4 regions of the Streptomyces sp. NPDC058637 genome follow, and region 1 is predicted to be linked to each of the others. Evidence: riboswitches for the same ligand, from Rfam matches in the RefSeq annotation. Region 1 holds a riboswitch; each other region holds the start of a gene.
The links. A riboswitch is a leader RNA that binds a small molecule or an ion and turns the genes downstream of it on or off. The one in region 1 is predicted to bind cyclic di-AMP.
Positions count from the first base shown of each region.

Region 1 (5,605 bases):
GTGACCCTGGCCGTCACAGCGGCTCTGGTGGGCATCGTGGCGACCGCGGTCGCCCACAGCTGGCTCGGCGTGATCACGGGCGGCTGGTGGGCCGAGGCCGGCGTCATGGGGCTGACCGTGCTGGCGATCGGCTCGGCCGTGGCCGGGCTCGCCGTCCTGATCGGCACGCCGGGCATAGGCCTGGGCGCGCTGCTGATGGTGCTGCTGGGCAATCCGTTCTCCGGCGCCACCAGCGCGCCCGAACTGCTCCCCGAGCCGGTCGGCGTGATCGGGCAGTGGCTGCCGCCGGGCGCGGGCGGCTCACTGCTCCGTTCGGTGGCGTTCTTCGACGGCAGCGCCGCGGGCGGTGCCGCGTCGGTCCTGGCGGCCTGGGCGGCGCTCGGCCTGGTCGCGGTCCTGATCGGCGGGCGCAGGCGCCCGGAGCGGACCGACGGCGCCGATCCCTCCGTACACAGGCCCGATCCAGTCCCGGTGGGCTGAGCGGTCTCGCACCGGAACAGGCCGTGCGTCCTCCGCCGTGTCAGGCGGTTGCTGCACGGCTTTCCGCTGCTCCGGCCTCGTCGACATCGACCCGGGCCATGCCGTACCGGCACGCACGCGCCTCCCGACTCGCCGTGAAGGCGATCTACGACACCATGCCGTACCTCACCTGTGAGGTGGAAGCCTTCTGTCTCGGCCAGGCGGGATCCAGTGCCGCCGTGCTGCTCGCGCCCGGACGCCGACACGCCCTGCCCGGCGCCCGGGCAGTCGTTCGGCAGCCCGCCCCGGACGAACCGGTGCGGGGCCGGCTCTCCGATCTCGGGATCGAGGCACGTGAGTCGGTGCGCGTGCGCGTGCGCGAGACGCTCACCGCCATGCCGGCCCGTCACACGGGGCGTTCCGCACAGGACATCGGTGCCGACATCGAGCGGGACACCATCCTCGACGCACCGGCCGCCCTGGCGTACGGAATCGTGGACCACGTCGTTGAGAATCGCTAGCCGTACCGGCCCACCACTCCCCGCGAGGTGAATCCCCCACGCGCTCGCCCCGGTTTTCGCCCGCTCCCCGCACCGACCCGCACCGAGGCGGAGTTCATCGACCGGTACCTGGAAGCGCTCGGCCAGGTGGGCCGGATCTGGCCGACCCGTATGCGTACGGGGCGCTGCGGGCTGCGCAGGCGCCGGCCTAGCGGGCCGCGGCCTTCCGCGACGCGCTCGCACTCGTGCACGAGCGGGGCGAGGCGTCGATCCACGCGTCCCCACCGGCACGCGCGCCGCGGCTGCCGGACGGGGAGCGGTGCGCCGGGCGGGTCACCATGCCTCCCCGGCCAGCGAGTTGACCGGCGCCCCGCCCGACTCCTGCACGCCACCGGCCTTTCGGCGCCCGTTCACGACACGCCCGACGGGTCGATCGAATTTCCTCGCTCGTTCGGCGTAGACGGCCCCCCGCACGAGGGACAGCTCAACTTGCGCAATCCGCGCGGACACTGAACGGAATACGTCGTTCCGCCGCTGGTACGGGGCTGGTCGACCGACGACGCCGAGGGCCCGGATCCGCCCCGTCCACCCGAATGGATCAGTCGTGATGACTCTCACATAACGCCATTTCAGCTCGGAAATCCGGCGGTGCGTGAGTAAAGATCCCTGAGACGACAAGCCCCCGCCACCGCGGCGGGGCGGTCCGGGCGGACGCCGAGTCCTGCCACTGTCCGGATGCCTGGTCGACAGAAGTGGATCGGCAGGAGTGGAGGACCCGAGCACAACGGGCCGACCGGACACCCGGGCGGTCCTCGGGGTGAAGCCGCCTTGTGCGGCCGGGCAACTTCGCCAGCCCGAACCCGACAGGTCATCCTTCACAGGCGGCTGACGAAGGGTTGCGCATGACTGCGCAGGTTCATGTCCCGTCTCTGATCGCCCGAGCCGGAACGGCCTCGGTTCTCACCATCGCTCTGGGCACCACCATGCTGGCCCCCGGCCTCGTCGACGAAGCCGAGGCCGCGACCCATTCGACGAAGGCGCTCAAGATCGCCGCCTCGAAGAAGGGGTCGCCGTACGGTTACGGCGCCACAGGCCCCCACCGGTTCGACTGCTCGGGCCTCACGCTCTACTCGTTCAAGAAGGCGGGCAAGAAACTCCCCCGCACGGCCCAGCAGCAGTACAACAAGACCCGCCACCTCACCAGGTCGCAGCGGCAACGCGGCGACCTGGTCTTCTTCCACGCGGGCCGGAGTGTCTACCACGTGGGCATCTATGCCGGCGCTGGGAAGATCTGGCACTCGCCGAAGTCCGGGGCCGTGGTCCGGCTGGAGAAGATCTGGTCGAAGAGCGTCTGGTACGGGAGGGTCCGCTGACGGTCGTAGCGATTCGGATCAGTGCAGCAGGGGCCCGCCCACCAGGACGAGCCCCAGCGCGGTGAGCGCCGCGCCGCTGCCGCCCTCGATGGCGCGGGCGGTACGCGGCCGGCGCAGCCACCGGCCGAGCCGGTCCACGAGCAGGGCCACGGCCGGGAACCAGACGAGCGCCAGGAGTACGACCACCGAGGCCAGCAGCAGGGTCCTCGGGAGGGGCGGCTGCCCCTCGGGGACGAACTGGGGCAGCAGACTCAGGAAGAGTACGGGCGCCTTGGGATTCAGGGCGTTGGTGAGGAATCCCTGGCGCAGTGAGCGTCCGGGGCTCATCGGCGCCCTGTACCCGGCCTCGTCCGGCTTCTGGGCCCGTTCGCCCGCCGCTCGCCGGCGCCGTATCGCGTACAGGGCGCTGAGCCCCAGATAGAGCACATAGGCGCCACCGAGCAACTGCACGGCGCGAAAGAGTACGGGCATCGTCACGAGCACCGCGGCGAGTCCGGCGACTGCCAGCGCGGTGTGCACCAGCAGGCCCGCGGCGACGCCGACCGCCGTGGCGACCCCCGATCCGCGCGAGGCGAGCGCGTTGCGTACGACCACGGTGAAGTCGGCGCCGGGCAGCGCGACCATCCCGGCGGCCACCCCGATGAAGGCGAGCAGTTGTGCGTCCATGAGTACACCCTGACCCGGCCGGCCCTTTAGCGTGTACTTGCAATCTTCTGGGTCCACCAAAAGGAACGCTTAATGTACGACCCGACACGCCTGGCCGCGCTGGTGGCGGTGGCCGAGGCCGGTTCGATCACGCGGGCCGCCGCTCGGCTCGGCTACACCGCGCCCGCACTCTCCCAGCAGCTGGCCAAGCTGGAGCGGGAGGCCGGTGCGGCGCTACTGGTGCGCCACCATCGCGGGGCACGGCTGACGGCGGCCGGGGAGCTGCTGGCGGGACGGGCCAGGAGGGTGCTGGACGAGATGGACCAGGCGCGGCACGAGCTGGCCCGGCTCGCGGGGCTGTCGGGAGGGCGGCTGCGCGTCGGTACGTTCACGACGGCCGGGATCCATCTGCTGCCCCCCGTACTCAGCGCGTTCCGGCGCGCGCACCCCGATGTGGAGCTGACCGTCACCGACTACGAGCCGCCCTTCGGAGTCGCCGCCGTGGCCGCCGGCGACGTGGATCTCGCTCTGACCCATGCGTACGAGCCCGCTGCCGCCGATCCGATGCCGGCCGGTGTGTCCGCGGATCCATTGCTCGTGGAGGAGCTGGTACTGGTCACCGCGGTCGGCCATGTGCTGTCGGAGGGCAGCGGCCCGCTGCCCGTGGCCGAGCTGGCGGGCCGCCCGCTGATCAGCAGCGCACCCGCCCATCCGCCTCGCCGTGGGGTGGAACGTGCACTCGCCGAGGCGGGGGCGACTCCCGCCGTGGTGTGCGAATCCCCCGGCTACGCGCTGGTGTGCGCGCTGGTGAGCGCCGGTCTCGGGGTCGCGGTGGTGCCGGAGATGGTCGCGTCGATGTCCTCCACCCCACTCGCCGTACGCCGGCTGGAGCCCGTGGCCTTCCGGCGGACGATCTCCGTGGTGCACCGGGGCGACCGGAACACCGCCGCGGCGACCACTCTGAGGGCCTTGCTCCGAAGCGGTTTCGGCCGGGCGGCGGGTACACAGTGACCGCCGGCGCGTGCCCGGTGCCGGGCATCGGATCCGCGCGGGCATCAGGTCCGTACCGGACGTCAGCTCTGCGCGGGCCCGGACCAGGGAAGGGCGATCGACACGGTCTTGCCGCCGTCCGCGGTGGGGCTGACGCCGAGCCGCCCGCCGCACTCCTTGGCCAGGGCCCGGATGATCACCATGCCGCGGCCGTTGTCCTGCTGCACCGCAGCCGGCAGCCGCTGGGGCCAGCGCGGGTGACTGTCCGTCACGCCGAGGTAGAGCTCCACGTCCCGGTCTAGGCGGAGATCCACCGTGAAGGTGGGTGACTGCCCGAAGGTGTGCAGGACGGCGTTGGTGGCGAGTTCCGAGACGATCAGCCGGATGACGTCGGCGGCTTCGGTGTCATCGGGCAGACCCCATTCGGTGAGCACCCTGGCCACGTGTCTCCGGGCCGCGGACACCGAGGCCGGATCGCTCGGCAGAGTGACGGTTGCTTCCTGATGGTCCGCCATGGCGACGCCGTCCCTTCCCGCCCGGACCGACCCGCGATCGGCCTGGATTGTGCTTCGCGTCAGACTGCCACTGATGCTGCCCTCTGTAACGGCGATCCACCAAGATATGCATATATCTGTCGCTCAATACGGTGAACTCTGCCCCGTAAGCCCCATACGGGCGCAACACTGGCCCCTTTCCGAGCCGTCCCGGTACGGGCCGGCTCTCCGTACAGCGGAAGGAGGCCGGCATGAGGCACGGCCCTGTCGTACGTCGTCGAAAGCTCGGCGAGGAACTGCGCGGTCTGCGTCACAGCTCGGGACTGACGAGCCGTGACGCGGCCCGGCTGCTGGGCTGGCACCAGTCCAAGGTGAGCCGGATCGAGACGGGTGCGAGCGGGGTGAGGCCGGCCGACGTGACCCGGTTACTGGACGCCTACGGGGTGGACGACACGCAGCTCCGCTCCCTGCTGCAGGCACTCGCGGGCTCGGCGGGCGGGGGCGGCAACGGGTGGTGGCACGCCTATCGCGGCCTCATCCCGCCCCAGTACCGCGACTTCATCAGCCTGGAGTCGCAGGCCGGGGCCGCCCGCACCCTGGAGACCTCGGTGGTGCCGGGACTGCTGCAGACCGCCGACTACGCGCGGGCGGTGACCCGGTCCTCCCTGGACGGACTGCCGCCCGCACAGCTGGACTCCCTGGTGGAGGTGCGGCTCGCACGGCAGGGAGTGCTGCACGCGCCCAGCCCTCTCCGGTTGAGTGCCGTACTCGACGAAGCCGTGCTGAGGCGTGGCGTCGGCGGCCCGCAGGTCATGCGGAACCAACTGGACCATCTGGCGACGGTGGCACAACTGCCTCATGTGCAGCTTCAGTTGCTCCCGTTCCGGGCGGGCAGCTACATCGGCCTCACAGGCCCTTTCGTTATCTTCTCTTTCCCAGCCATTTCTGATCTGGATGTGGTCGTTCTTGACCATTTGACAAGTAGTCTCTATCTGGAGCGGAGAGAAGACCTTGAGGCGTACAGCTCGGCCTTCCGCACGATGCAGGCTCACGCGCTGTCGCCGGAGCGTTCGCTGGACCTCATCGCCGCAGTCGGCCGCGGCGGTTGACCGGACCTTCTGACTGCCCGAGGGGGGCACGATGT
Region 1 covers NZ_JBHXRD010000009.1:80,060-85,664, forward strand. Annotated here, with positions in the region: gene ACFWVP_RS11310 (ABC transporter permease) at 1-480, shown strand, start outside; gene ACFWVP_RS11315 (ATP-dependent Clp protease proteolytic subunit) at 369-980, shown strand; partial or broken gene ACFWVP_RS11320 (hypothetical protein) at 1,008-1,321, shown strand; cyclic di-AMP (ydaO/yuaA leader) riboswitch at 1,662-1,858, shown strand; gene ACFWVP_RS11325 (C40 family peptidase) at 1,862-2,332, shown strand; gene ACFWVP_RS11330 (LysE family translocator) at 2,351-2,998, opposite strand; gene ACFWVP_RS11335 (LysR family transcriptional regulator) at 3,071-3,988, shown strand; gene ACFWVP_RS11340 (ATP-binding protein) at 4,051-4,482, opposite strand; gene ACFWVP_RS11345 (helix-turn-helix domain-containing protein) at 4,713-5,570, shown strand; gene ACFWVP_RS11350 (DUF397 domain-containing protein) at 5,602-5,605, shown strand, end outside.

Region 2 (5,605 bases), on a different contig from region 1:
AGTGCCCGGTGGCGGGGTCCACGTCGGCGACGAGCAGACGGATGGAGTTGGTACCGCAGTCGATGGCGGCAACGCGGGTCATGGTGCTCCTGTGGTCGTGGTTACCGGGCGGCGTGAGGTCAGGCCTCTTCGGTGCCGCACGGCGAGACGCAGGGCCCCTTCGCCCACCACTCGGGCAGCATCGCGATCGCCTCGTCCCCCAGCGGGTTCACCCCGGGACCGGCGGCCAGCGAGTGGCCGACCAGGACGTGCAGGCACTTCACCCGGTCCGGCATGCCGCCCGCGCTCGGGAAGCCCTCCAGGACCTCGATGGCGTCACGGCGCGCGAGGTAGTCCTCGTGGGCCGCGCGATAGGCGGCGGCCAGCTCCGGGTCCGTCGTGAGGCGCTCGGTCATCTCCCTCATGACCCCGTTGGCCTCCAGCGTGCCGATCGCGGACGCGGCACGCGGGCACGTCAGGTAGTACGTCGTCGGGAACGGCGTACCGTCCTCCAGGCGGGGCTGTGTCTCGACCACGTCCGGACTGCCGCAGGGGCAGCGGTGCGCGATGGCGCGCAGTCCGCGCGGCGGCCGGCCGAGCTGCTGCTCGAACGCGGCGATGTCCGCCTCGGTGGGCGTGGTGGATTCGGTCTGCGGAGGGGGCGTGTCCATGCCTGCCTTGAATGTCATCGGTCGGTCTGTATGTATCGGTGCGCGTACGGGGGCGGCGCCGGAGTCATTCCCGGTCCGCGCTGTCGACGCCGTCCCAGAGGTTCGAGTGCCAGGGCCTGCCGGTCGCACCCGGTTCCCCGCGGCGGACCTCCGCCGCGTCCGGGTCGATCACCGTGTAACCGGTCTCCCCGGGCATGACGTAGTGCAGATGCTGACGGGCGAGCCGGCGGATGTACGCGTCGTCCTGGAGACGCGCCTTCTCGTCGCGCAGCTCCTCCGTCCGCTCGTGCGCCTCCCGCGAGAGCCTCTCCTGATCCGCGATCTGGTCGCGCTGGGAGATGTACTGCCGCATCGGGTAGGCGAGGGCGACCACCAGGGAACAGACGATCAGCGCCAGGAACGCGGCCCGGCCGGTGAGCCGGGAGCGCCGGGCCTGACGGCGGTTCTGGGACCGGTAGACGCGGGCCGCCGTCTGCTCACCGAGCAGCCGCAGCCTGGTCGTGGTGGAGAACCGGTCACGATCCTTCCCGGCCATCTCTCACGCCTCCCCGTTACGCACGTCCGTCCCCGCACACGGTACGGGACCGGGTGCGGGGACGGACGGAGGCTGGTGCCCGAAGAGGGGCTCAGCTCCTGCTGTCGGGCTGTCAGCCCTCGAAGCGGAACCGCGGGAACGCCGAACGGCCCGCGTACACCGCGGCGTCGTCGAGGATCTCCTCGATGCGCAGCAGCTGGTTGTACTTGGCGACACGGTCCGAGCGGGCCGGGGCGCCGGTCTTGATCTGACCACAGTTCACGGCGACGGCGAGGTCGGCGATGGTGACGTCCTCGGTCTCACCGGAGCGGTGGGACATCATGCACTTGAAGCCGTTGCGCTGGGCGAGCTCGACGGCGTCCAGGGTCTCGGTCAGCGAACCGATCTGGTTGACCTTGACGAGCAGGGCGTTGGCCGAGCCCTCCTCGATACCGCGGGCGAGGCGCTCGGGGTTGGTGACGAAGAGGTCGTCGCCGACGATCTGCACCTTGGCGCCGAGCTTGTCGGTGATGACCTTCCAGCCGGCCCAGTCGTCCTCGTACAGCGGGTCCTCGATGGAGACCAGCGGGTACGCGGAGACGAGCTCCTCGTAGTACTCGGTCATCTCGGCGGCCGAGCGGGACTTGCCCTCGAACTCGTAGACGCCGTCCTTGTAGAACTCGGACGCGGCGACGTCGAGCGCCAGACCGATGTCACGGCCCGGGACGTAACCGGCCTCCTTGATGGCCTCGATGATGAGGTCCAGGGCGGCACGGTTGGACTCGAGGTTCGGGGCGAAGCCGCCCTCGTCGCCGAGACCGGTGGACAGGCCCTTGGTCTTCAGGACCTTCTTCAGCGTGTGGTAGATCTCCGCACCCCAGCGCAGGGCCTCGGAGAAGGACTCGGCGCCGATCGGCGCGATCATGAACTCCTGGATGTCCACGTTGGAGTCGGCGTGCGAGCCGCCGTTCAGGATGTTCATCATCGGAACGGGCAGCAGGTGCGCGTTCGGGCCGCCGAGGTAGCGGAACAGCGGGAGGTCCGAGGCCTCGGACGCGGCGTGGGCCACGGCCAGCGAGACACCGAGGATGGCGTTGGCGCCGAGCGAGCCCTTGTTCTCGGTCGCGTCGAGGTCGAACATCGCCTGGTCGATGAGGCGCTGCTCGGTGGCGTCGTAACCGACGAGCTCCGGGCCGATCTGCTCGATCACGGCGAGGACGGCCTTCTCGACACCCTTGCCGTGGTAACGGTTGGGGTCACCGTCGCGAAGCTCGATGGCCTCGAACGCACCGGTGGAGGCACCGGACGGAACGGCAGCACGTCCCGTGCTGCCGTCGTCGAGGCCAACCTCGACCTCGACCGTGGGGTTGCCCCGGGAGTCGAGGATTTCCCTGGCTACGACGACGTCGATGGACGGCACGAGGCATCTCCTTCTGGGATATGACACTGGTTGTGCAGGGTCACTGTGGCCTTGCGACACGAGCCTAACCGGCCCGGCCCGCCGCGTCGGCCGACCGCCCGTCCCCTGGGACGAAAAAGGACCCAAGGGACCGCATTACGGGCAAAGCTCAGAAATTTACTGACTGGTAACTACAACAGTTGAACGGTCCCCTTCACGGACGCCCCCGAAAAGGCCCCGGCCCGGCGCGCACTGGGGTGAGCGCGCCGGGCCGGGGAGCACCGCCGGGAGGAGGGACCCGGCTGCTACTTCAGGTGGAGCTGCTGACCCGGGAAGATCAGGTCGGCGTCCTCGACGATGTCGTCGTTCAGGTCGAACAGCTTCTGCCAGCCGCCCTTGACGTCCTTCGCCCCGGCGATCGTGCTGAGGGTGTCGCCGGCCTTCACCTTGTACTCGCCGTCACCCTTCTCGACCTTGTCGCCGGTCGGGGTGGTGACGGTCTTCTCGGCCTCGGGGGCCGTGCGCGTCTCGCTGCGGCTGGCGGGCTGCTCGGCCTTGCGCTCCGGCTGGGCCGCCGCCTTCGGCTCGGCCTCGCTCTGCGCGGAGCCGGTGTCGACGCCCGGGTCCACACCGTCGTTCGTCAGGCCACCGGCACCGGCGCAGGCCCAGGCGCCCGGGCCCTGCAGGTCGAGGAGCTTCTCCGCGGTGGCTATCTGCTGGCCCTTGGTGGCCAGGTCGGCACGGGAGGCGTACTGGGTGCCGCCGGCGGCAGCCCAGCTGGACTGCGAGAACTGCAGGCCGCCGTAGTAGCCGTTGCCGGTGTTGATGGACCAGTTGCCACCGGACTCGCACTGCGCGACGGCGTCCCACGTGGCGACGGAGGCGGCGGAGGCACCGGTGGCACCCATCAGCGGAACGGCCACGGCCGCGCCGGTGACGCCGGCCAGGGTGGCGATACGGACGGCCTTGGACGGGCGACGGTGCTTGCCCTTGCGCGAAAGCAGCATGGTTCTCCTCACCGACGCCTACGAGGTGAGCTGTCGGGTTCGGGCCTGTGAGTTGCCCGGTCGCCCGTACTGAAAGGCGACTTCACCCCGAGCCGGTCCTCGCCCGTCTTCCGACGGCCGGGTCCGGCACTTACCTGGGTCCCCCGCTCCTGCCTACGGCGCTTTACGCGTCTGTCCCCTTCGGCCGACGGCAGGATTCGGCGTGACGGTCGAAGGTGCCCGCGGTGCGAGCAGTTCAGACCGTAAACACACGCAACGCCTACATTCAAAGATGGACATAACTGGCAATCAGCACTTACCGCCTCAGGGAGCGAGGTCGTTTCCGCAGGTCGGAGGCGATGCGGGCCGAGCGGGCGGACGAGGCGCGCCAGTTCAAGCAAAGAGACCCATGTCTCACTTACACATAAGTGGACATAGGCCTCTGAACTACCCCTGATTTTGGGGCGTTTTCCCGCTTTTGATCAGTTGCCGACCGTGGTCTCCGCGGGGGTCCGCGCGTCCTTCCCGGCATCCTCCGCGTCCGCCTGGAGGCCCAGGTCGAGACTCTGGCCGGGCAGGATCAGATCCGGGTCGGAGCCCAGCTCCACCTTGTTGGCCGCGTAGAGCGCGGGCCATCCACCGGGCAGCTCCCGCGCGTCCGCGATCGACCAGAGGTTGTCGCCCTCGCGGACGGTGTACGTTCCGTCCGCGCCCGTCTCCGCGCCTTCGCGGGCCCCGGAGTCGCCGCGCGAGGCGTGCCGTCCGGACTCGCGCCCGTCCTCCAGGTCCGTCCCGGTGCCCGCATCGGGGGCCGGTGTACCGCGGTGCTTCCCACTCGTCTCGCCACTGCCCTTCGAGTCGCCGGACGCCTCGGAGGCTTCGGGGGACGGGGTGGCGGAAGGCGACGACGACGACTCGGACTTGCCTTCTTCGTCGGCCTTGTCCGTCTTGCCGTTGTTGCCGTTGCTGCCCGTCCTGTCCGCTTCGTCCGCCCCGGCCCTCTTGTCCGGCGTTTCGACCGAGGGTGCGCCCGACGGGGTGGCCGTGTCCGTGGGGTCGGCGGACGGCTCACCGCCCGGGTCGACGCCGGGCAGTGTGCCGTCCAGCGCGAGTCCGGAGATCACCGCGCAGCTGGGCCACGCCTGCGGGCCCTTGTCGTCCAGCACCTTCTCCGCGACCGATATCTGCTGCGAACGGCTCGCGAGGTCGGCACGGGCCGCGTAGGCCGTGCCGCCGTAGGCCGACCAGTCGTCCTGCGAGAACTGCAGGCCGCCGTAGTGGCCGTTGCCGAGGTCGGCGCTCCACATGCCACCGCTCTCGCACTCGGCGACCCGGTCCCAGGTCGAGGCGTCGGCGGCGTGCGCGCCGGTCGCACCGAGCAACGGGATGGCGATGGCCGATCCCGTCACGCCCGCGGCGACGACGATGGCGGGTGCCTGACGAGGGCGGCGGTGTCTGCCATTCGCGGAGCCCATGGGATTGCCTTCCGTGTGACTGACGTGTGACGGGTGAGTCGAACGGTGAACCTAGCCGTACTCGAACGTGTGTCACAAGTCGATGCAGCGGAGATCACGTGAAAGTCACAGAGTTGACAGAGTGTCATTTTTTTCGGACCTGGTGTCCGGGCTCGAACCGCACCGGAAGTGTCCGCAGTCCGCGCATGATGAGCCCGCCCCGCCATCGCAAATCGGCAGGTTCCGCGGCGAGCCGCAGGTCGGGGAGCCGACGCAGCAGTGTGGCCAACGCCGCCTGCCCCTCCAGCCGGGCCAGCGGTGCCCCCAGGCAGTAATGGATGCCGTGCCCGTATCCGAGGTGCTGATTGTCACTCCGCGCGAGGTCCAGCGTGTCCGCGTCGCGGAACCGTTCCGGATCACGGTCGGCGGCGGCCAGCACGACGAGGACGGGGTCTCCGGCCGCGATGCGCTGTCCGCCCAGGGTGACGGGTTCGGTGGCGTAGCGCCAGGTCGCCAGCTCCACCGGGCCGTCGTAGCGCAGCAGTTCCTCGAGGCCTGTGGCCAGCAGGTCCGTCTCGCCCGCCGCCAGTGAGCGTTCCAGC
Region 2 covers NZ_JBHXRD010000011.1:85,996-91,600, forward strand. Annotated here, with positions in the region: gene ACFWVP_RS13655 (exopolyphosphatase) at 1-82, opposite strand, end outside; gene ACFWVP_RS13660 (DUF501 domain-containing protein) at 120-650, opposite strand; gene ACFWVP_RS13665 (septum formation initiator family protein) at 715-1,185, opposite strand; gene eno (phosphopyruvate hydratase) at 1,298-2,584, opposite strand; gene ACFWVP_RS13675 (transglycosylase family protein) at 2,869-3,570, opposite strand; cyclic di-AMP (ydaO/yuaA leader) riboswitch at 3,571-3,741, opposite strand; gene ACFWVP_RS13680 (transglycosylase family protein) at 4,032-5,024, opposite strand; partial or broken gene ACFWVP_RS13685 (cytochrome P450) at 5,130-5,605, opposite strand, start outside.
Region 2: linked by a shared signal. The riboswitch ahead of ACFWVP_RS13675 (transglycosylase family protein) and the one ahead of ACFWVP_RS11325 (C40 family peptidase) in region 1 are both predicted to bind cyclic di-AMP.

Region 3 (5,605 bases), on a different contig from region 1:
GCGTGCACGAGGCGATCGCGCGGGACTTCGGGGCTGCCAGGGAGGCCGGTCTGGACGCGGGCGGCGAGGAGGCACAGGACATCGCGCGGCGCCACTGCGCGTGGCTCTCGGGCACCACGACGGTCACCCGGTCGTACGTAACCGGCCTCGCCGAGATGTATGTCGCCGATCCGCGCTTCGGGAAGAACTACGATCGGTACGGAGACGGCACCGCCGTCTTCGTACGGGATGCACTGACGATCTACGCGCAGCACCGGCTCTCCAGCTGACCTCCGGGGGACGGACGGTGCGCCGGCGCGCTCCTCCCTTCGGCCGATGACGAGCCGCCGCACGGCGCGGCTCCGCGCGGTCCGGGTGGATCGCGGTACCGTCCGCAGCCGTGGGCGGACCGGGCAGGGGTGCACAGGTGGGGAAGTGGGACAGCCGACGGGCCGGAGCCGGTGGGGGTATCGGTGCCCGGCGGTTCGTGCGTGCGCTGCCGGCTCTGATGATCGCGGGCGGGATCGTCTTCGACCTGGTGACTCCGTCCGCCGTGACCGCCGTTCCGCTCTTCGCGGCGGCCCCGCTGATCGCCGCACCGTTCTTCTCGCTGGCCAGCACGGTCCGTACCGGTGTGGCCGCGGTCCTCGCCGTTCTCGTGATCCGGCTCTCGGCCGGTGTGATCACCGACGTCGTGCCGATCACCGATCTGCTCACGGTGATCACGGTCTCCGTGCTCGCCCTGGCCATCAACGGCGTCGTACGGCGCAGCAACGAGCAGCTCGCCTCGGCCCGGGTCATCGCGGAGACCGCGATGCGCGCGGTGCTGCCCACCCCGGACGACCGGATCGGCGGGCTGCTGGTCGCTGCGCGGTACGAGGCGGCGCAGGCGGACGAGTTCGTCGGCGGCGACCTGTACGCCGTCGCGGACACCCCGTACGGGGTGCGGCTGGTCGTCGGCGACGTCCGGGGCAAGGGGCTGGACGCGGTGGAGGCGGTGGCCGTGATGATCGGGGCCTTCCGCGAGGCGGCCGAGCAGGAGCTGTCCCTGGAGGGTGTCGCGCAGCGGCTGGAGCGGGCACTGGCGCGGGAAGGGAGCCGTCGGGGCGGGCTCGACTCCATGGAGGGGTTCGTCACCGCTGTGCTCGCCGAGATCCCGGCAGGTTCCGGCACGGTGCGGATCGTCAACCGCGGTCATCCCGAGCCGATCCTGCTGCACGCGGACGGGGCGCTCGAGGTGCTGGCGCCGACCGTGCCCGCGCTGCCCATCGGGATGGACCTGGGGGCGTGGCCGGACCGCTCGGACGAGTGGGAGCTGCCGGCCGGGTCGACGCTCCTGGCGTTCACGGACGGCCTCTCGGAGGCGCGGGACGCGGACGGGGCCTTCTACGACCCGGCCGCGCGGCTGCGCGGCCGGATCTTCCCCGGGCCCGACGAACTGCTCTCCGCGCTCACCGACGACGTACGCCTGCACACCGGCGGCCACTCGACCGACGACCTGGCGCTGCTCGCCGTCGGCCGGCCGGCGCGGGGGCAGCCGGAGCGGCGGACGACGGTGAAGATCGTGGGGCGGGCCGATGGATGACCTGTAGCGACCGTCCGTAGTCGAAGCGTGTCACTCCGCATAACATTTGACACACCGTCAGAAACGGATGGCCGAAACAGGAATACCCAACTCGTCCGTTTAGGGCCGTTTTCTGCACTGAAGTCCAGGCCGGAGTGACGAATGATCAGTAGGAACAGCTTGGAATCGGGCCCCCGAGTCTATTAACGTTCGATAACGCAGCGCGGTCCCAGTCGTCGCAAGAGGCGGCACCGTGCGCGAGCGCCGAATTCCGCAAGGGAACCGGGGAACCACCTACATGGGGTGAATCGGGCACCTGTGTCTCGTGAGAGACGAAGGAGCCCGTAGGAGACCTTCCTGCTCCGAACCCGTCAGCTAACCCGGTAGGCGATAAGGAAGGAAAGGAGTGCGCCCACGTGGCGTCCAATCAGCCTGCCCCCGAGGCCCCGTCACCCTTCAGGTCCGACACCGTCGGTGGCGAGGAGAGGACTTGGGAGGAATGGAATCCCACCGAGGAGTCCATCCGTCCCGTGCGAGGCAGGCACCGCGTAGCCAAGCAGCGTGGTCTCGCCCGTAGCTCCACCGTCCTCGGCGTCGGCGTCATCGCGGCCGTCGGTGCGGGTGGCATGGCCACGGCGCAGAGCAAGCCGCCGGTCTCCATCTCCCTTCCCGATTCCATCGCGGACAATCTCCCCGACGCCAAGTCCCTTCCCGGTATGAGCGCTTTCATGTCGGACGACTCCGACGCGGGCACCGGGCCGGCCACCGACGCCTCCCCGCTCACCACCGCCGGGATCACGGCCGCCGAGGCGGAGCAGGGCGCCACCGACGCCGGTGAGGCGCTGCGCGCCCGCATCCTCCAGCAGGCCGAGCAGCAGCAGGCCGGCGCCGCCGCCGAGGCGAAGGCCGCGGAGGAGAAGGCCGCCGCCGAGCAGGCCGCGGCCCAGGCCGCGAAGCAGCAGAGCAAGGCCGAGGCCGACGCCGCAGCCGAGAAGAAGGCGGCGGAAGAGGCGGCGAAGAAGAAGGCGGAGGCCGAGCGCCTCGCCAAGCTCGCCGCCAGCTACGCCGTCCCGACGTCCTCGTACACGATCACCACGGCCTACGGCCAGGCCGGTTCGATGTGGTCCTCCGGCTACCACACGGGCCTGGACTTCGCGGCTCCGACCGGTACGCCGGTCAAGGCCGTGCACAGCGGCACGGTGAAGTCGGCCGGCTGGTCGGGCTCGTACGGCTACCACACGGTCCTGGTGCTCGACGACGGCACCGAGGTCTCGTACTCCCACCAGTCCTCGATGGACGTCACCGCCGGCCAGAAGGTCAGCACGGGCGAGACCATCGGCCGTGTGGGCTCCACCGGGAACTCGACCGGTCCCCACCTCCACCTGGAGGTCCACACCGCGGGCGGTTCGGCCGTCGACCCGATGAGCTGGCTGCGCGGCAAGGGCCTGACGGTCTGAGCCCCGCACCCGTACGACGGATCCGGTCCTCGTACGTGGCGCGTCCGTGCGGCGCACCCGAACCCCGGCAGCCCTGACGCACACCCCCCGACGTCAGGGCTGCCGGTCCGCGTCGGGGGCCCGAGGGTGCCGCGGGACCGGCATGAGGTGGCGCCCGTCCCGGCACGACGTGGCGTCCGCGGAATAGTTGCCTCGGCTGACCGGTTGGTGCCGGTCATGACGACTCTGCGCCCGCTCGGTTCCTCGAGCCTCCAGGTATTCCCGCTCGCCCTCGGCGGCAACGTCTTCGGCTGGACGGCGGACGAGGACCGGTCCTTCGCCGTCCTCGACGCGTACACCGCGGCGGGCGGCAACTTCGTCGACACCGCCGACTCCTACTCCGCCTGGGTCCCGGGCAACGAGGGCGGTGAGTCGGAGACGATCCTCGGCAGGTGGCTGGCCGCCCGGGCCAACCGCGACGACGTCGTCGTCGCCACCAAGGTCGGCGCCCACCCCGCGTACAAGGGACTGTCCGCGGCCACGATCAAGGGCGCGGCCGAGGCGTCGCTGCGCCGGCTCGGCACCGACCACATCGACCTCTACTACACGCACTTCGACGACGAGACCGTCCCCGTCGAGGAGATCATCACCGCCCTCGACCAGCTGGTGAAGGCGGGAACGGTGCGGGAGATCGCCGCCTCCAACATCAGCCCCGAGCGGCTCCGGGCCTCCCTGGACTTCTCCGAGCGTGAGGGCCTGGCCCGGTACGTCGCGCTGCAGCCCCACTACAACCTCGTGTCGCGCGGCACCTACGAGGGCGCGCTCCTCGACACGGCCGCCGAGGCCGGGCTCGCCGCCGTCCCCTACTTCGCGCTCGCCTCCGGCTTCCTCACCGGGAAGTACCGGCCCGGCACGGAGGTCGACAGCGCACGGGCGGGAAGCGCGGGACAGCACCTGGAATCGGAGCGCGGACGCAAGGTGCTCGCGGCGCTGGACAAGGTCGCGCAGGAGCACGACGCGGAGATCGCCACGGTCGCACTGGCCTGGCTGGCCGCCCGGCCGACCGTCGCCGCGCCGATCGCCTCCGCCCGTACGGTCGAGCAGCTGCCCGCGCTCGTGGCGGTGGCCGACCTGCGGCTGACCGGGCAGCAGCTGGCGGAGCTGACGGAGGCGTCCGCCTGACAGCCGCCGCGCGTGGCTGCCGAGGGCACCGGCGGTTCCCCGGCCCCGCGGTCGACGACCGCCCGGCCGTCAACCGGGCGGTACGGGCCCGTCGCCGGTGCCCGGCTGCCGCGTACCAGGCTGGAGATACGGGTTGTAGCCGCCGTAGTGCCGGTGCGGCGCCGGCACCCGCTGCCGCGGATACGGCGCGCCGTGGGCGACCTGCCGGGGGAACGGGGGCGGCGGCACACGGTGCGCGCGGAGGCGGCCCGTCGCGTGGGCCGCGTACGTCAGTGCCGGGCCGGCGATGTCCCGGCGCTGCCACAGGTGGTGCAGCAGCTCCTGCTCCCGTACGGCGAAGTCCCGGCCCGCCCCGTCGCGGCGGGCCCGGTGACGCAGCACGGCCAATGAGGTCGCGAACGACTCGTACTCCGCGACCGCGCGGGCCGCGGCCCTGCCCCGGGCCCGGTCCGGGTGGCTGTTCCAGTGCCTGGCCATGTCGCGGGCCAGGCCCCGCGCCCGCATGGAGGCCAGTGCGAGCGGCTCGGCCGGAGTCAGCCAGCCGGCCGACGCGTAGACGGGGAGCTCGGCGGAGAGCGTACGCAGCTCCCGCTGGCGCGACCAGACGGCCAGCCAGGTGACCAGGCCGAAGGAGGGCACCATGAACGCCCCGTACACCGCGTAGAAGCCGTACGGTCCGAAGGCCGAAGAGCCGTTCCACAGGGCGTGCATCCCCATGGCGAGGACGAGCCCGAGCAGCGGCAGCACGATCCGGCGCACCCGGTGGCGCTGTCCGCCGAGCGCGGCGATACCGAAACCGATGCCGGTGAGCACCGTGAACAACGGGTGCGCGAACGGGGACATCACCACCCGTACGAAGAACGTCCCGGCCGTCACCGAGGCGAGGCCCGTGGTCCCCAACTGCTGGTCCTCACCGAAGGCGTTGCCCAGATAGAGGATGTTCTCGGTGAAGGCGAAGCCCGTCGCGGTGAACCCGGCGACCACGATGCCGTCGACGACACCGCCGAACTCCCGTCTGCGGAACAGGAAGATCAGCAGCACGGCGACGGCCTTGGCGGTCTCCTCGACGACGGGGGCGATGACCGTGGCCCCCAGGGTGTCGGCACTCGCCGGGTCGGCCGTGGCCGTGGCTATCCAGCGGGTCGCGAAGGAGTTGGCGATGATCGCCACCAGAGCCGCGGCACACGCGCCCCAGGCGAAGGCGAAGAGCAGATTCCGCCACGGGCCCGGCTCGACCCGGTCGAGCCAGCGGAACGCCGCCATCAGCATCGGCACGGGCAGCACGGCCAGGCCCAGGCCGACGAGAAAACCCTCCGTGCCCGTCTGGTCGCGCACCAGGGACACGATCACCAGACCGCAGAGGGCGAGCACGGCGATCACCGCCCCCGCGCGGAACGCCTTGCTGCGCCAGACCATGCCGACACGGCGGGGCCGGTAACGCCAC
Region 3 covers NZ_JBHXRD010000010.1:21,607-27,211, reverse strand. Annotated here, with positions in the region: gene ACFWVP_RS12205 (MerR family transcriptional regulator) at 1-269, shown strand, start outside; gene ACFWVP_RS12200 (PP2C family protein-serine/threonine phosphatase) at 407-1,564, shown strand; cyclic di-AMP (ydaO/yuaA leader) riboswitch at 1,796-1,948, shown strand; gene ACFWVP_RS12195 (M23 family metallopeptidase) at 1,960-3,000, shown strand; gene ACFWVP_RS12190 (aldo/keto reductase) at 3,217-4,161, shown strand; gene ACFWVP_RS12185 (PrsW family intramembrane metalloprotease) at 4,231-5,605, opposite strand, start outside.
Region 3: linked by a shared signal. The riboswitch ahead of ACFWVP_RS12195 (M23 family metallopeptidase) and the one ahead of ACFWVP_RS11325 (C40 family peptidase) in region 1 are both predicted to bind cyclic di-AMP.

Region 4 (5,605 bases), on a different contig from region 1:
GAGCCGATCCAGGGCAAGGGCGTCCACGCCTCACCGCCGGGCTTCCTGAGGGCCGCGCAGGAGCTGCTGCACCGGCACAAGGCGGTGCTCATCGCCGACGAGGTGCAGACCGGGCTCGGCAGGACCGGCGACTTCTACGCCTACCAGCACGAGGACGGTGTCGAGCCCGATCTCGTCTGCGTGGCCAAGGCGCTGTCCGGCGGCTACGTGCCGGTCGGGGCGACGCTCGGCAAGGACTGGATCTTCAAGCGCGTCTACTCCTCCATGGACCGGGTCCTCGTCCACTCCGCGAGCTTCGGATCGAACGCCCAGGCCATGGCGGCCGGACTCGCGGTGCTCGCCGTGATGGAGGACGAGGAGACGGTCGCGAACGCCCGCCGCACCGGTGATCTGCTGCGGGAGCGGCTCGCCGCACTCGTCGGCCGCTACGAGCTGCTGCATGAGGTCCGCGGGCGGGGCCTGATGATCGGCATCGAGTTCGGCCGGCCCTCCTCGCTGAAGCTCCGCAGCCGATGGACCATGCTCCAGGCCGCCCGCAAGGGCCTCTTCGCCCAGATGGTGGTGGTGCCGCTGCTGCAGAAGCACCACATCCTCACGCAGGTCTCCGGCGACCATATGGAGGTCATCAAGCTGATTCCGCCACTGGTCATCGGGGAGCGGGAGGTGGACCGCTTCGTGACCGCCTTCACGGCCGTCATGGACGACGCGCACAGCGGGGGCGGGCTGATGTGGGACTTCGGCAGGACCCTGGTGAAACAGGCGGTCGCCAACCGGTGAGCACGACTGCTCCAGGGCGCTCCACGGCGCATCAGGGCTTTTTACCTCTCAGGCAAAAAATTTGCCCGAGAGGAAAGATCCTGGCTCAATGGAAGCATGAATCCTCCCGAAGGAGGGGTGGCCGACGAGGTGCCGGGGGTCGCGCCGCGCCTGCGTGACCTGCGCCGCAACCGAGGTCTCACCCTGGAGACCGCCGCCGGGCGGGCCGGGCTCTCCCCGGCCCATCTCTCCAGGCTCGAAACGGGCCGCAGGCAGCCCTCATTGCCCATGCTGCTCGGACTTGCCCGCATCTATGGTACGACGGTCTCCGAGCTCCTCGGTGAGATGCCGCCCGAGCGGGACGCGATCGTGCGCGGCGGCGCCGTCGGCGGGTCGCCGCGAGGACCTTTCGGAGGGATCCCCTTCGGAGGGGGTTCCGGGGGAGCCTCTTCCGCGGGTATCTCCCAGGGGTCTTCCGGTGGCTCCTCGGGCGGCTCCTCGGGCGGTGGCGGCGCGGAGGCCGACGGCTGGCTGTACCACCAGGCCGGTGCCTCGGGCCGCGCCATGCAGGCGCTGCGGGTGAGCGTCCCGTACGGAGCCCAGAGCGATCTCGTACGCGTCCATCCCGGCGAGGAGTGGCTGTACGTCCTCGACGGGCGGCTGCGGGTGGCCCTGGGGGAGACCGTGCACGACCTCGACCCGGGTGACAGCGCGCACTTCGACTCGCTCACCCCGCACCGGATCGCCGCGCTCGACCGTGGCGGTGTGCGGCTGCTCTTCGTCCACACGCTGTTGCAGAGTCCCGCCGCCGAGCTGTGCCTGGGCGGCGAGGTCCACCGCGGGTGAACCCCGCCCCGCCCCGCTCCACCACTCCGTAGACCCTTCGTCCCCTCGGCCCGAGCGGTCGAAAGAGAGGACTCTCATGTCTGATTCATCCAACTATGACCCTCTCACTCCGCGCAGGCCCGAGGGTAAGGACACGCAGGAGCGGAAGATGCCCCGAGGCGTGGTCATCCGGCTCTTCGCCTACCTGGTGGCCGGGCACGTCGTCGCGGCCTTCCTCTTCATCCTGTTCACCGTGGCGGGCAAAGGCTGACCCGCCCGGCGCGACGGCCGGCCGGCCCGGGGCCGGCCTCTCGTTCGGATCATGCCGGCCCCGCTCCCTGCCCCGGCCTGATCCGAACGAGAGGCCCTAGGCGCCCTCGACCAGGCGCTCGCGCAGCTTCTCGCGCGTCGCGGGGGCAAGCTTCAGGCCCTCCGTGAGGTAGCGCTCCGTGCCGCCCCAGGTGTCCTCGATCGCCGTGAACGCGGCGTCGAGGTAGTCGGAGTGCGCGCCGAACAGCGGATTGAGCAGTTCCATCACCTCTTCCGACATCCCCGCCGAAGAGGTGTCGCTGCGCCGCACCTTGTAGCGCCGGTGCGCGTCGTTGGACTTCAGGTAGTCGGCCTCGATGGCCTCCTTCTCGACACCGACGGCCAGCAGCGAGATCGCGATCGACAGGCCCGCCCGGTCCTTGCCCGCGGCGCAGTGCATGAGCGCGGGGACGCTGTCCTCGGCCAGTGCGTGCAGCACCCGGCTGTGCTCGGCCGTGCGGTCCTTGATGATCGACCGGTACGAGGCGATCATGCGGTCCGTCCCCCTGTCGCCGGCGAGGATCGATCGCAGCTGCTGGATGTTCCCGTCACGCACGAGCCGCCAGAACTCGGCGCCGTCGGCCGGGTCCGAGAGTGGAATGCTGACATTCCGGACGCCGGGCAGTTCCACGTCATGACCGTCGAGCTTGCGGTCCGCCGCGTTGCGGAAGTCGAAGACCGTGTGCAGGCCGAGGCCGGCGAGGAAGGCCGCGTCCGCCTCGGTGGCGTGCGCCAGGTGGCCGCTGCGGTAGAGGCGTCCGTGCCGGACCTTCCCGCCGTCCGTGGTCGGGAGCCCGCCCACATCGCGGAAATTGCGGACACCGGTCAGCTCGATGTCGGTCGACGGAACCTCTGGCAGCTGCGTCACAAGGACTCCTGGAGTGTCTGGCGTCGGCGCGGCTCGCCGACGAGGCCACGCTCGCGACGATACGACATGCGTTCATCGGACAACCGTCTCGGCCGCCGCCCTGTTTTCAGGTCCGCGCGAAAGAGGACGAAATCGAGCAATGTCCGTATTGATGCATTTGGCAGAACATGCCCTGCTTGCATGGGAGATGGGTCGGGCAGGTGAGCGGGATCATATCCGTGACGGTGTGTGGCGGAACCGCGGGCGGGTATTCCGGACGCCGCGCGGAAAGCCAAGATCCGTAATCCACGGAGTGTGACCGTAATTCCCGGCGGGAAATGAAGAGCGGATTCCGGTTCGCAACCGGCGGCTTGTTCCCGGCGTCCTGGCTCGCTTACGGTCACGGTCAATCCGGACGGAACGCCTAATCCTGCCGCCGCCCGGAATCCGCACCGACCAACGTGTGGCAGGAACGGGGGAACCAGGTAAGCCGCCGGCCGGAGGGATCCGGAACGGCTCGGGGTCAAGTCGCGTCCAGCGCGGCCGGGCATCTCCAGTCCGAACCCGACAGCTCACCTCGTAGGCGCCGGAGAGGAACTCCCCATGCCCGCAAAGGGTAAGCACCGTCGTACGAAGACCGGCCCCATCACCCGAGGCGTCCTCGCCGCCGGGACCGGTGGCGCCGTTCTCGCCCTTCCGCTGATCGGCGCCACCGGCGCCCACGCGGCGGAGCAGGCCGCGCCTGCCGCCAAGTCCGCCGCGAGCGCCGCCCACAGCGCGCCCGCCGCCTCGGTGGCGAAGAAGCAGAGTGCTCCGAAGACCTACTCCGTGGTCTCCGGCGACTACCTGTCGAAGATCGCGGCCGACCAGAAGCTCAAGGGCGGCTGGGAGAAGCTGTACAAGGACAACCGCGACGTCGTCGGCGACGACCCGAGCCTGATCTTCCCGGGCATGAAGCTGACCCTCGGCGCCAAGGCGTCCGGTTCGGCCGAGCGGTCCGCGCCCAAGGCCGCGCCGTCCGAGGCGACCCCCTCGAAGGCCGAGTCGGCGCCCAAGGCCGCCGCCCCGGTCGAGAAGGCCGTAAAGGCGACCGACACCGCCGACACCTCCGACTCCACCGCCGCTTCCGCGGGCAACAGCTCCGGCTGGGCCGCCCCCGTCGCCGACGCCAACGTCACCACCCAGTACCGCGCCTCCGGCGCCAGCTGGTCCAGCGGCTACCACACCGGCTCCGACTTCCAGGCCGCCTCCGGCACCGGCGTCCGGTCCATCGGCCCGGGCACCGTGGTCTCGGCCGGGTGGAGCGGTTCGTACGGCAACGAGGTCGTCATCCAGCACAGCGACGGCATGTACTCCCAGTACGCCCACCTGTCCTCGCTCGGTGTCTCCGCCGGCCAGACCGTCACCGGCGGCCAGCAGATCGGCCTCTCCGGCTCCACCGGCAACTCCACCGGCCCGCACCTCCACTTCGAGGTCCGCACCGGCCCGAGCTACGGCTCCGACGTCGACCCGATCGCGTACCTGCGCTCGCACGGCGTCGCCATCTGAGCGTCTCCATCCGAGCGTCTCCATCCGAGCGTCCGCGTCCGGCATCTTCGGATGAGCGACTTCAGGTGAGCGTCTCCGAATGGCGTGAAGAAGAGGGGCGGTGCGCGACTGCGCGCCGCCCCTCTTCTTATTCCGGCTTTACCAAAACCTGACCGGGTGGTCTTTCTCACCACCCGTCAACCCCCTATTACGGTCGCGTAGGTCACAATCGAAGGTGCAGGATATGCGCTTGTGGCAGACGATTCGAGAAACACACGACGAGGCATCATCGGGTCGTACGCAGCGATTGGCGACAGCTTCACCGAAGGCGTCGGGGACCCCGGCCCCGACGGGAGGCTCCTCGGCTGGGCGGACCGGTTCGCGGTCCTCCTCGCGGACCAGCTCCCGGTCCCCGGAGCGGTGGTAGGTCCCGCGGACGGCCCGCACGGGAACTTCCGGTACGCCAATCTCGCCGTACGCGGACGCCTCCTCGACCAGATAGTCGCGGAACAGGTCCCCCGCGCCAAGGAGCTGGCACCGGATCTGGTGAGCTTCTGCGCGGGCGGCAACGACATCATCCGGCCCGGCTCCGACCCGGACGACGTGGCGGAACGCTTCGAGCGCGCGGTCGCCGAACTGACGCAGGCGGTCGGCACCGTCATGGTCACCACCGGCTTCGACACCCGTCACGTCCCCGTACTCCGGCACCTGCGAGGCAAGATCGCCACGTACACCGCCCACGTCCGGTCCATCGCCGACCGCTACGACTGCCCGGTCCTGGACCTGTGGTCGCTGCGGTCCGTGCAGGACCGCCGCGCCTGGGACGACGACCGGCTGCACCTCTCGTCCGAGGGGCACACCCGGGTCGCGCTGCGTGCCGCCCAGGTCCTGGGACTCGACGTACCGGCCGACCCCGACCGGATGTGGCCGCCGCAGGTACAGCGCAGGACGATCGAGGTGCGGCGCGACGACATCCACTGGGCGCGTGAGTACCTCGTGCCGTGGATCGGACGACGTCTGCGCGGCGAGTCCTCCGGTGACCACGTCGAGGCCAAGCGCCCCGACCTGCTCCCCCTGTGAGCCCTCTGACGGACGGTGCGGTCCCCGCGGCTCCCGTACGGAGCGGTCCGTCGCCCCTGCCCGCGCCCTGCGCGGAGTGGGTGCTGCGCGCCGCGCGGGCCACGGACGTCGAGGCGGTCGCGGAGCTGCGGGCCGTCGTCATGCGCGCGGACCTGGAACGCCTCGGCCGCTACGACGAGCACAGGGTGCGGCAGCGGCTGCGGGACTCGTTCTCCACCCGCCACACCTCCCTCGTCCTGGCCGGCGGTGAGTTCGCGGGAT
Region 4 covers NZ_JBHXRD010000050.1:31,622-37,226, reverse strand. Annotated here, with positions in the region: gene ACFWVP_RS32875 (aspartate aminotransferase family protein) at 1-777, shown strand, start outside; gene ACFWVP_RS32870 (helix-turn-helix domain-containing protein) at 874-1,602, shown strand; gene ACFWVP_RS32865 (DUF6126 family protein) at 1,679-1,852, shown strand; gene ACFWVP_RS32860 (tyrosine-protein phosphatase) at 1,949-2,758, opposite strand; cyclic di-AMP (ydaO/yuaA leader) riboswitch at 3,165-3,336, shown strand; gene ACFWVP_RS32855 (peptidoglycan DD-metalloendopeptidase family protein) at 3,341-4,285, shown strand; gene ACFWVP_RS32850 (SGNH/GDSL hydrolase family protein) at 4,517-5,344, shown strand; gene ACFWVP_RS32845 (GNAT family N-acetyltransferase) at 5,401-5,605, shown strand, end outside.
Region 4: linked by a shared signal. The riboswitch ahead of ACFWVP_RS32855 (peptidoglycan DD-metalloendopeptidase family protein) and the one ahead of ACFWVP_RS11325 (C40 family peptidase) in region 1 are both predicted to bind cyclic di-AMP.